Regions from separate parts of the Bacillus sp. 05T21 genome, predicted to be linked through region 3. Evidence: riboswitches for the same ligand, from Rfam matches in the RefSeq annotation. Region 3 holds a riboswitch; each other region holds the start of a gene.
What was found. Region 3 has a riboswitch for cyclic di-AMP ahead of AC1DKZ_RS21855 (hypothetical protein). Riboswitches for the same ligand answer to the same signal wherever they lie in the genome.

Region 1: another riboswitch for cyclic di-AMP. It lies ahead of AC1DKZ_RS12430 (APC family permease); the one in region 3 lies ahead of AC1DKZ_RS21855 (hypothetical protein).
Region 2: another riboswitch for cyclic di-AMP. It lies ahead of AC1DKZ_RS26965 (amino acid permease); the one in region 3 lies ahead of AC1DKZ_RS21855 (hypothetical protein).

Annotation. Positions count from the first base shown of each region.
Region 1 covers NZ_JBFTMD010000005.1:46,809-51,074, reverse strand. The annotation lists gene AC1DKZ_RS12430 (APC family permease) at 497-2,323, opposite strand; cyclic di-AMP (ydaO/yuaA leader) riboswitch at 2,468-2,614, opposite strand; gene AC1DKZ_RS12425 (hypothetical protein) at 2,754-2,882, shown strand; gene panE (2-dehydropantoate 2-reductase) at 2,945-3,877, opposite strand; gene AC1DKZ_RS12415 (hypothetical protein) at 4,054-4,266, shown strand, end outside.
Region 2 covers NZ_JBFTMD010000025.1:65,821-70,086, reverse strand. The annotation lists partial or broken gene AC1DKZ_RS26975 (transposase) at 1-316, shown strand, start outside; gene AC1DKZ_RS26970 (hypothetical protein) at 726-1,286, opposite strand; cyclic di-AMP (ydaO/yuaA leader) riboswitch at 1,668-1,813, shown strand; gene AC1DKZ_RS26965 (amino acid permease) at 1,903-3,399, shown strand; gene AC1DKZ_RS26960 (MgtC/SapB family protein) at 3,425-3,916, shown strand; gene AC1DKZ_RS26955 (hypothetical protein) at 4,246-4,266, shown strand, end outside.
Region 3 covers NZ_JBFTMD010000015.1:12,216-16,481, forward strand. The annotation lists gene thiF (thiazole biosynthesis adenylyltransferase ThiF) at 1-436, shown strand, start outside; gene thiD (bifunctional hydroxymethylpyrimidine kinase/phosphomethylpyrimidine kinase) at 443-1,264, shown strand; cyclic di-AMP (ydaO/yuaA leader) riboswitch at 1,822-1,969, shown strand; gene AC1DKZ_RS21855 (hypothetical protein) at 2,063-2,449, shown strand; gene AC1DKZ_RS21860 (hypothetical protein) at 2,466-2,696, shown strand; cyclic di-AMP (ydaO/yuaA leader) riboswitch at 2,959-3,104, shown strand; gene AC1DKZ_RS21865 (SipW-dependent-type signal peptide-containing protein) at 3,200-3,304, shown strand; gene kdpF (K(+)-transporting ATPase subunit F) at 3,301-3,381, shown strand; gene kdpA (potassium-transporting ATPase subunit KdpA) at 3,401-4,266, shown strand, end outside.

The DNA.
Region 1 (4,266 bases), on a different contig from region 3:
TCATGTACGAACCATCTCTTCTAACTTTTTTCTACAGTACTTACTTATTGTTATAAAACACTTCATAACTTTTCATATGTGCTTAGTATGAATAAAACTGTATAAATTTTCTATTTTATTGCGATTTCCACATTCACACAGTGAATATATTACATGAAAATATTATTCATTTTAAACCAATTAACGTATGAAAGTATGAAATTTCGTTTTGTTTTCATGTAAGTTTTGTACTGTAAGGTCATTTAAACACAGCTATTTATATAACGTAAAGAAGTATTTTAATTCCCTTTATTTTCAAGATCTCATGTCCTTATCCCAAAATAAAATTCAATTCACTTTCTCGATTAAACTATCTATATACCACAACAGGAAACACTACATATTCATAATCATTAAAATTATACTAATATACTTTTCGGATCCATATGCAATTATGCATAGCATATACACAAAAAGGATAACTTCACTTTCGTGAAGTTATCCTTAAAAAATTTCCTTACTTTTTCAAATGATACGGTACTGTCGTAATAACAACATTTCTTTTATAGAGTAAATACGCACGAATGAGTAAACTAGACTGATTATGAAGAATGTTATGCCAACCTTTTTTCGGAATAAACTGTGGTATAACGACCGTAACTCGGTAATTTGATTCACTCGCTTTATATTGCACTGTGTCAATAAATTTTGTAAGCGGCTGAATAATGCTTCTATAATGAGAATGTAATGTAACAAGCCTTACTTCAGGTTGCCACTTCTCCCATTTCTCTTCAAATTTCTTTTCCTCTTCTCTGTCAAAAGCAACATATACAGCGATAACTTGATCTGCAGAAAGAGCCTTAGCATAGTTCAATGAATTTTCTACTACATGAGTCATACCAGCTACAGGAACGACAATTACATTCCCTTCAATCGGAACAAGTGGTTCACAAGTTTTTAAACTTAATTGATCCCCCACTGCATCATAATGCTTCTTTATTCGATGGAACAAGAAGATAATGGCAGGTAAGAAAATAAGGATCGACCAAACTTGTGCGAATTTAGTTAAAAAGAACATACTCATTACGATAAAACTAATGACTGCACCAATTAAATTAAGCGTTAATCTTAAAGCCCATCCTTCAGGCTTTTCACGAAGCCATTTTAGTACCATTCCAGTTTGAGAAAGTGTAAACGGAATAAATACCCCTACTGCATATAGCGGAATCAAGTGTTCTGTTTTCCCCTGAAAAGCTACAATTAAAATAATCGAAGAAATCCCAAGTATAATAATACCGTTTGAATAACCTAGGCGGTCTCCTCTAATCGTAAACATTCTCGGTATGAACTTGTCTTTTGCAAGATTAACCGCTAATAGCGGAAATGCAGAATAACCTGTGTTAGCCGCAAGAATTAATATTAAAGCTGTTGTACCTTGTATGAAATAGTACATGAAATTACGTCCAAAAGTTTGTTCAGCAATTTGTGAAACGACTGTTACTTCCTTACTTGGATTAATTCCGTAATAATAAGCTAAAAAGACAATTCCAGAAAATAAAACTGCAAGTAATGCACCCATTGCAAGCAATGTTTTCGCTGCATTGTTAGGTGCAGGATCTTTAAAGTTTGGAATTGCGTTAGATATCGCCTCAACACCCGTTAAAGCAGAGCTTCCTGAAGCAAATGCTCGTAACAGTAAGAACAAACTAATTCCTGCAACTGGCGTTCCAATTGGCGAATGCAAAGCCTGCGAAACGTGTCCCGTTAAAATATTGTATATCCCTACACCAATTAATATAAATAGTGCTAAAACGAATAAATAAACAGGATATGCTAAAACGGAAGCTGATTCCGTTACGCCTCTTAAATTTAAGATGGTAATCAATATGACAAATATAATCGCAATGATTACATTATGTGCATGTAAGCTAGGAAAAGCAGATGTGAGCGCATCTGTACCCGCAGATACACTTACTGCAACCGTTAAAATGTAATCAACTAATAAAGATCCTCCTGCTATTAAGCCTGGATTCATCCCTAAATTCTCTTTTGATACAACATATGCCCCGCCGCCATGAGGGTAAGCAAAAATAATTTGTCGATAAGATAAAATAAGAGCTGTCAATAATACTAATACCCCAATAGCAATCGGAATGGAATACCAATAAGCTACTGCTCCAAGACCTGCTAAAGCAATTAAAATTTGCTCTGGTCCGTATGCAACCGATGACAATGCGTCAGAAGATAAAATTGCTAGCGCCTTCGTTTTATTAAGCTTTTGCTCTCCTAACTCAGTTGATTTTAACGGCCTTCCAATTAAAAACCTTTTGATAGATGAAACCAACGCTGTCCACTCTCCAATAATTTTGCACGAATTTTTCTGCTAATTACAGCGGATAAACTATTTCTTCAGAAAACAAAAAATGTCTACAAGCCATAATGAAATAGACTTGTAGACATTATTTTTTTTGTCGCACAAGCTCCACCTTCCTTCTCAATATAACGCTTACGAGGTTAGCTGTCGGATTCGGGCCTATGAGTAGCCCTACCTTTTTCAAGGATTCACCCCATTGGATTATGTACTAATCCATAAGAACGGGTCCCCCGCACCATGCGGCTTCAGCGATTTAGAAAATTGAAACTGTGGATTATAATACTCCTTTATTTTCAAAAAGTAAACAAAAATTTTTAAAAAGAAAAAAATTAAAACGATTGCGCATAATCCACTGAAAAATATACATAATGAATACTAAAAATCCACAAAGGAGACCCGTATGTCTAAAGAAAAGAAGCCACTTTTTTCCGATTCATATTTAGATGCAGTAGCAAATGAAATTAATCAGCTATATGGTAAACGTGAAAGAGAACGAAATACGACAGATAAACCGAAAAGAAACGAATAAATTGTCAAAAAGAAACAAAAAAAGGATAGCAACATTTATATTTTGCTATCCTTTACTCTTTTTCATACCATTTCTTTATTTAAAATCATTTTTTCATATACCTTTAAATTTTGATGCACAGCTCCTAACAAAGGAGTATCTATCGAAAACTGTTCTGCTAAATCAAGTAAATACCCTTGCAAGTATTTCCCTTCAATGAGCGAGCCTTTTTCCATATCACGCTGCATAGATGACTTCATATCATACGAAATTTTATCAATCGTTTTCATATGTTCCTGGACGATATTGTCCTTAACTGGAGCCCCCATAGATTTCATGATTTGCACTGATTCTTCAAATAAGTTTCTAATAAATTCTCGGCCTCCATCACTCTCGCGAATCGGTCCTATCGGCGCACGCATTAATGTTGTCACACCTGACATTACGGTGATAAATAAATATTTATGCCACATATCTTGCACAATATTTTCACTTAAAACAAAACTAGCTTTTGTATCTGCAAATGTTTTAGAAATAAGCTTTATTCTCTCTGAATCTTGAGGCTTAATTTCCCCAAATACAAGTCTGTTGGCAACACTAGTTTGTACAATTTCTCCTTGATCGTTTAACGTCGTCTCGATAAAGCATAAACCGCCAATTACTTTTTCCACGTCGAATTCCTTTTGTAATAGTGTTAAATGAGCGATACCATTTAACACTGGAATTATTACTGTATTCTCTCCTACAAATGGTTTCAAATCTGTTATTGCCTCGTTTAGGTGATACGCTTTTGTTGAGAATAAAATCACATCAAATGGAGTGGTAATATCTTCTTTCGTTATTAGCTTCGGTTGAAATGAAAAATCGCCGTTAATACTTCGGATAACAAGACCTTTTTCCTCTAATTGTTCTTTCCGTTTACTACGTACGAGAAAAGTTACATCTTCTCCCTTTTCGGCAAGTCGTCCACCAAAAAAACCTCCAACGCCTCCAGCTCCTAATACTAAAATACGCATAATACATCCCCCTTTTCAAAACACAATTCTACTCCTTTTAGTATACATAACATTATACATGTCGCCTAATAAATAAGCTGAATTTTCATTCTTAATTATATAAAAATCCTCTGGTTATTTTTTAGCAGATTAGGGCATGTTGTTTCTATAGCTTACATTGAAAGGAAACAATATAAATGGAGGCAATACAAACGATCGAAGAAAAATATGTATCAACAGCTATTTTTCAATTTATTTTCCCATTTTCGTTCAAAAGTGGATATGAACAAAATATGTTCCCTTTCTTACAAAAAAATGATTTCCGGCCCTTTCGACTCGATCATCTTGAAGATGAAAATACATATTACGGGGAGTTCCATGTTTCACATCAAAATATGGAAGCATACTAT
Region 2 (4,266 bases), on a different contig from region 3:
GGAGTGCCATTTGTATGGACAATTGATTGCCATTCTACTCTGTTCTTCTATCATGTTTCAAATGCGGCAATTACTTCTTATAAAAAAGAAACGAGAACTGAGTGAATATAAGGCCATATATATGATTAAAGATTACTTTCTTCTTCTTTTCCAAGCTATACAGAAAGACACCCAAGAGCTATCAAAGATTCTAATTCGCCTGTTTAACCTCCTACAGCAAAACGGGAGAAAATCTCATCGATATGAGAAGAAAACAGTCTTTGATATATTAGGTGTCGTTTACAATTGTGCCATGTCTGATAATCAAGCGGCTTAATTCAAAAAATGAAACCCGTTAGGGTTTATTTCGTATGCAAATCTTTAAAGCACCTACATATAGGATTTCGAAAAAAAGAAACAATCTCGCTTATCGTTGACGTTACATGAGCTTAGCTTGATAGCGATGGGGTAGCACCACATCGCTATCAAGTTAAGATTCTTAAGTTCCCCCAAAACGAAAAAAGTGAGCCGTATTCGCAAAAATAAATTTTACACATCGTTGACTACTGATAATGATGGGTTATGTGAACTATAAGAAACCTCTGATTATTTAAATCAGAGGTTTACTTTTTTTACATACCTGAAAATGGGTCATTTTTCCATATCGAAAGGGTAGGCAAAGTTTTTTTAATGTTTGTTATTAGCTTTTGTATGAATTTAATTTCAGATAATTGTTTATTGTATTCTTATAATTGAATTAGATATTCATAATCATTTTGAAACATTGTATCTTTTAAAAGTTCGTTTAAATCCATAGCTAGGAAAAGGATTAACATAGATAAGTATTGTTTTCCTCTTTTTGAAGCTCTTTTTCGTAAGAAGGTAGGGGTTTGTTCTTTGGTTTGAAGACATATATAACGTTTTTGAAATGATAAACTTAATATTCGTTTTTCAATTACTTTTATTTGCTTTTTTCGTTGTATATAATCTAAAACAGAATTGTATAGTTTGTGACTTGATCGTTGTTTTCCGCAAATTGTTAGTATCCATATTCTGAAATTGTGATTGTCGTCTAAGTGTTTTGTTAAATCTAAGGTATATTGTAAATAAGGGATATCAGATGATTTACTAGTCCTATGTACAATAAATTCATGATCTATATAAATATACTTTTGAAGGTAAAGCTCTAGCAATATGCTTATTGTAATGAACATTTCTATATTTGATTGTAAAGGAGGTTGTATAGTTTGAGTATCATCATCTACAGATAGTAAGAAAAAAAGCTCAGGGACTGTTAGATATTCCATTTCTTCTTATCACCTTTCTTTAGATAGAATTTGTATATAAATAAATATTCATCTTTTTATTTCATAAATCCTTTTGGATCATTAATAGAACTTAGTTACCAGAACACCACTTATCAGCAGTCAATGTAATTAAAAGTAGTAAAGACACTAGTAGATAATAGACCTAATAAAAATGAGGCATAGTATTTTTATTTAATTCAAACTCTTCTTCATGTATTACTATACTTGTAATTCTCACTTTTTTTAAAGTATGTAACTTAATTTAAGAATTCAAATTATAAATAAAGTGTACAGCGCGAAAAATCCCTCCCCTGAAAAAAACGTTAATTTTCTTGTTTACAAACAAGAGGGCATAGGAGTAATATATTGTACATAAATTCATATCACTATTCGCTGAATCCATATGGAGCGGGGGAACCAAATTTTGTGCGATTGCACTTGGGGTGAATCCTTCTTAAATGAAGGTAGGGCTATTCTCAAGGCCCGAATCCGACAGCTAACCTCGTAAGCGTTTCGAGAGGGGATACTATGGTGATTTTTAAAAACACTGGGTGAACTTTGGTGTCTTTTTTTATACTCTTTTTCTGGAAAATAATTCAAAAAAAGGATGAGATACTTGAAAGAGACACCCATAAAAACGAAAAATTCACTTTTTTCTTTTTCTTCTAATTCCCGACCTTCTGAATTAAGAAGAGAATTAGGGCTGCGACATTTAACAATGATTTCTATAGGTGGAAGCATTGGGACGGGGTTATTTATAGCAAGCGGAAATACGATTCATACAGCAGGACCTGGTGGAGCAATTATAGCTTATTTGTTGATGGGGTGTATTGTTTACCTGTTGATGACCAGCTTGGGAGAAATGGCAGCGTATATGCCTACATCTGGTTCTTTTAGTACGTATGCTTCTAAATTTGTAGATCCTGCATTTGGTTTTGCGATTGGTTGGAATTACTGGTTTAGCTGGACTATTACTCTTGCAGTTGAAATTTCATCAGGAGCTATTCTTATGAAATATTGGTTTCCATACAGTCCATCTATTCTGTGGAGTGCGTTATTCATACTGTTTATGTTTGGAATTAATATTCTTTCAGTGAAACATTATGGAGAAATGGAGTTTTGGCTTTCACTTGTAAAAGTTATTACTATAGTCGTGTTTATTATGTTAGGAATAGCCACGATATTTGGAATTTTCAAAGGAAATCCTATTGGATTTCACAATCTAACAATTGGAGACGCACCGTTTCATGGAGGTTTTCTTTCTATTCTTAGTGTGTTTATGATTGCGGGGTTTTCCTTTCAAGGTACAGAAATGGTCGGAATTGTAGCTGGAGAAAGTAAAGCACCTGAAAAGCATATTCCAAAAGCTGTGCGGCAAATCTTTTGGAGAATTCTCTTATTTTACATACTTACCATTTGCGTAATTGGAGTCATAGTTCCCTACACAGATCCGAATCTAGTTAACAATGATATTAGTAATATTACAATGAGTCCCTTCACACTAGTATTTGAGAAAATTGGGTTTGCATTTGCAGCTTCTATTATGAATGCAGTTATCTTGGTATCTGTTCTATCAGCTGGTAATTCCGGAATGTATGTTGCAACCCGAATGTTATGGGTAATGGCAAGAGAAGGGAAAGCTCCAAAGTGCTTAAAAAAAGTAAATAAACAAGGTGTTCCTATTAATGCATTACTTATGACAACGGCTGTGGCAATCGTAGCGTTTGCAGCTTCTTTATTTGGAGAAGGGCAAGCGTTTATATGGCTTTTGAATGCTTCGGGACTTTGTGGATTTATTGCATGGTTAGGGATTGCTATAAGCCATTATCGTTTTCGTCAGGCTTTTTTACATCAACAAAAGAATTTAAATAAGCTCCCGTATCAAGCAAAGTGGTATCCTATCGGTCCTATTTTGGCTTTTGTAATATGTACTATTATTATATTAGGACAGAATTATTCAGTCTTTATAGGGTCACATGTCGATTGGTATGAAGTACTTGCTACTTATATTGGTTTACTGCTGTTTCTTGTATTTTGGTTCGGCTATAAAATTATAAAAAAAACAAAGGTGATTCCATTACAACAAGTCAATTTAGAGCATGATGATCATTAAGGATGGAAATTAAGGAGACAGAAATATGGAACTAGACATTCTACTTAGGTTACTTGTAGCAATACTTGTTGGAGCAATAATTGGATTAGAACGTCAATGGCACAATTGCATTGCTGGATTACGTACAAATATACTTGTTTCCGTAGGTGCTGCACTTTTTGTACTATTAAGTGTACTCACTCCAACCGATAATACACCTACAAGAATAGCTTCTCAAATTGTAAGCGGGATTGGTTTTTTAGGTGCTGGAGTTATTATGAAAGATGGCTTGACAGTTCGAGGACTGGATACCGCAGCAACCTTATGGTGTTCTGCGGCTGTAGGAACATTAGCAGGTAGCGGCTATTTACTTATAGCTATAACAGGAACCATTCTTATTGTCAGCATAAATAGTTTACTAAGACCTGTTTCGAAATGGGTTTCCGAAAAATCTGAAAAGGGTTTTAAATATTCCCAACAAGTTACCGCACTCTCTTATAGAGTAAAACATAAATCATCAGAGAAAAAAGATTGTTAAAGAGAAGCTAATTTTAAAAACGTTATAAATAATAATAAAAGAGACCTATTCTAGATGGGCAAATAGAGAAATAATTAGTGTGCAATTTATTCAATATTCGAACTGATGAAAAATACTATCTACAAAGTAATCAAAGAATACAGAAGTACATTAAAACCAGCCCTGAGCTGTTTTTGTAGTCCAACCTTACAGTAGCTGTTTATCTTTCTTCCAATATATAAACTAATTACTTAAGGCGTCTAGAAAGGTGGGAGATTCATATCAAACAAATAGAATATTTTACAGAACCATATTTTAAAACTGTTGGTGGACGAAAAAAGGCATATAGAGTGTTTGGTTACAAAGATGGG
Region 3 (4,266 bases):
TTCTCATCAAGTAACGGAAACACTTAAACTGCTAGTAGAAGATTATGACTCGCTTCGAGATGGGCTGGTGTCATTTGATGTATGGAAAAATGAATATTCATGTATGAATGTGCAAAAGATTCGTAAACATAATTGTCTATCGTGTGGTGAACGGGCAGTATATCCATATTTAAATAAGGAAAACACTTCAAAAACAGCAGTGTTATGCGGGAGAAATACAGTTCAAATTAGACCACCTCATAAAGAGGAAATGGATTTTGAACAATATAAAAAATTGCTGAATGATCGTGTGAATGATTTAAATGTAAATCCATATTTATTATCATTTTCGGTTGAAGAAAAGAGATTAGTTGCTTTTAAAGATGGCCGTGTACTTGTACATGGAACGAAAGATATAAGCGAAGCGAAAACAATTTATCATCGCTATTTTGGGTAGAAAAGGATGAGTGGAATGAAAGTGAATAAAGCTTTAACAATTGCAGGGTCTGATAGCGGAGGCGGCGCTGGGATTCAGGCGGATTTAAAAACATTCCAAGAGCTTGGTGTGTATGGAATGACGGCTATTACAGCAATTACTGCTCAAAATACGCTTGGCGTTCAAGGGGTATATCCTGTTTCTTTAGAAGGAATTACGGAACAGCTGAATTCAATTGGTACGGATTTAACGCCAGATGCTGTAAAACTAGGAATGTTATTTAGCAGTGAAATTATTCAAATTGTTGCAGAACATATTAAAAAATTCGGCTGGAATAATATTGTGCTAGATCCTGTTATGATTGCAAAAGGCGGGGCATCATTATTACAACAAGAAGCAGTACAAGCATTAAAAGAATATTTATTGCCAGTAGCAACTGTTGTAACACCGAATGTTCCTGAAGCAGAAGTGTTAACTGGAATGGAGATTCATAATGTAGAAGATAGTAAGGAAGCTGCAAAAGTATTGCATGAATTAGGAGCTAAATATGTTCTTATGAAGGGCGGACATGCAGAATATCAAGGTAATGAAGTAATTGATTTACTCTTTGATGGAGAAGAGTTTATTGAATTTAGAAGCGAGCGAATTCCTTCGAAGCAAACGCACGGAAGCGGGTGTACATTTGCTTCAGCGGTTACAGCAGGACTTGCGAAAGGCTACTTGATGGAAGATGCGGTTCAAGAAGCAAAACGATTTATTAGTATAGCGATTGAAGAGCCGTTGAATATTGGAAGTGGTCATGGGCCGACGAATCATTTTGCGTATAAATTGAATAAAGCGCGTGCATAAGTGAAAATTCAACCAGTGGGGCTATATCCTCACTGGTTATTAAGGTTAATGATTAATAGAAGTTTAATATATGGTAGTGAATTTGATTTAGTTATCTTGTTTAAATGCGTCCTTTTAGATAAATAAAATATATAAAAGGTGTGATGATATTAATATGAAAAATATAAGGTATGGAATCATAGCTTTCTTATTATTACTTAAGTATTTACTATAAATTAATAACAAACAAGAAATTAAAAAAATGATTTCTAGTGTAGTACGGAATTCAGTATAACTAGTAATAGTAACTAAAATCGCTAGAATTAAAAGTAACGAATTACCTAGAATGTTTATTATTTTAATAAAATTATTCTTTTTATCCTCGGTCATATAGCATCCTCGTTTCACGTTTAATTTTTAATCATTTCTTTATTTAGTATTATTACAATACGACTCATGAAAATTCCTATTGAATATAAATATTTATAATGTCTAGCAACAATGAAAAATCCACCTTAAGGATTTTTCATTGTTTACTTTTTCCAAATACAGGAGTAATATATCAGCCAGAATACATTTTTTGTAATACGCTGAGTCCAAATGTATGGAGCGGAGGAACCAATTTGTGCGTCGTCACTAGGGGTGAATCTTTCAATGTTGAAAGTAGGGCTACTCTCAAAGTCCGAATCCGACAGCTAACTTCGTAAGCGTCTTGAGAGAGGGCGGTGCCATGATGGATATATCACTTCGTCGGTCTGATTAGTATAGGAGAATATCAATCTATGTTTGAGTTCTTTTATGCTAAGGAGGATGAGGTACATGGAATTAACGCTTATTTGCGTTGGAGAAAAAAACAAGGTAAAGAGTTTAAGAGAGCTAGTAGCATTTCAGCATGAGTTAATTATTTTTACAGCCAATGAAGAGATAGCGGCTGAAGTTAGAGAGTATGGGTTTGAATCAGCTTATAGCTGTAATAAGGAGAAGGATTTTACTAGTATTTGCACACGTATTAAGAAGGTGATTTTACTAGGGGATGAGCTTCCGATAGTTAGTTTCTTCACAGAACACATTCGTTTTTCTTTTCAAGCGCCTATTACTGTTGTTACAAAGAATAAACGATATCCGGCCAGGCTCTATGAAACAATTGGAGCTAAATTTGTAGTGTTTACGAACTGTGATAATATTTCTTTTTTATTTTTTGAATAAGGTGGGGGAAATGAAGATGAAAGTGTTGTTACTAGGAGATATAGCGAATCGTTGGGCGATATCGGTAGAGCGAGTTCACGAATTGGTAGTGCTCGATCCTCTTTTTCCAGGGCCATATATTATATTACCATCAAAAGATGTTTTGTATTTAGAGGCGGATATTACCGAATATGAGCAGTTACATGCAGAATTATCACAAGTTTATATTCGAGGGAGAAATTTGCGTGCTTTTTTGCGTGGAGAATAAAGGTTGAATGAAAAAAGAGCGAATGCTGAGTGCAACAAGCTATGCACTTCACGTCATTCGCTCTTTTTATTTCATATTTAAAAGATCATTTCTATGAAAAAAAAAGAAAACACAAGAAAATAGATGAAAGAATATTAATAATAAGCAATGTAAGCGTTTAAATGGCGGAATTTTTTCTTATTTTAAGTAATTTGCCTCTTTACAAGTTAAATTTAGAGGAGTATATTTACTCTCATAAATCATTCATGAAATTTCCAAAAAAAACCTAAAATCGCTGAGTTCCAGAAATGGAGCGGGGGAACCAATTTTGTGCATCGTCACTTGGGGTGAATCTTTCAGTTTTGAAAGTAGGGCTACTCTTTAGGCCCGAATCCGACAGCTAACCTCGTAAGCGTTTAGAGAGGAGGTTTACTTTGTGTTGTTCGTTTCGAACACTAAGTAGAGCTTAGTGTTCTTTTTTTGATAACTATATGGTAAAATTTAACAAAAAGTGAGGGGTAGTTATGTTAGATGTCGTAATGATCGGTATTTTTGTTGGGTTAGTCGCATCGATGGCAAGTCTTGCAAGTTGGTCAGATAAAGTTGTGAAAGAAGGGAAGCAATCATGATGATTGCCTTATCGGTTATTGTTGCAGCGATTACGGTGTACTTAGTGTACGCATTATTAAATCCAGAAAAGTTTTAATTAGGGGGAATCATTCATTATGATTTGGGTTGCAGTCGTTATTACAATGCTCTTGTTTATTCTAGTAGCAAAGCCAACGGGGATTTATTTAGAAAAAGCTTTTCAAGGTAGCAAAACGCTAGATAAAGTATTTGGGCCTTTTGAAAAACTTATTTTTAAAATTACGGGTGTAAAAGCATACAATCAAACGTGGAAACAGTACGCATTATCATTAGTTTTACTCAATGGATTTATGATTGTTGTCGTATATTTCATTTTCAGATTACAAGGTGTGCTGCCGCTAAATCCAGCGCATATTGAAGGAATGGAGCCTACACTCGCTTTTAATACGGCAATTAGTTTTATGGCTGATACAAACTTACAGCATTATAGCGGTGAAAATGGTTTATCTTATTTATCACAATTAGTCGGAATTACATTTTTAATGTTTGCGGCACCAGCAACGACGTTAGCGCTCGTTATGGCTTTTATAAGAGGACTCGCTGGAAAAGAACTCGGTAACTTTTTCGTTGATTTTACGAGAGCATTAACGAGAGTTTTTCTTCCTATCGCATTTATTGCGGCGTTAGTCTTTGTCGCACTTGGTGTACCACAAACGTTAGATGGAGCAGTTACAGCACAAACAATTGATGGTGCGAAGCAAAGTATTTTACGTGGTCCAGTTGCATCATTCGTTTCAATTAAGGAACTTGGAAATAACGGCGGTGGATTTTTCGGGGCAAACTCTACACATCCTTTTGAAAATCCAGGGCAAATGAGTAATATTTTGCAAATGATGCTTATGATGTTATTGCCAACAGCACTTCCATTTACGTACGGACGAATGGTAGGAAATAAAAAACAAGGTCGTATCCTTTTCGTTTCACTATTCATGGTATTTTTACT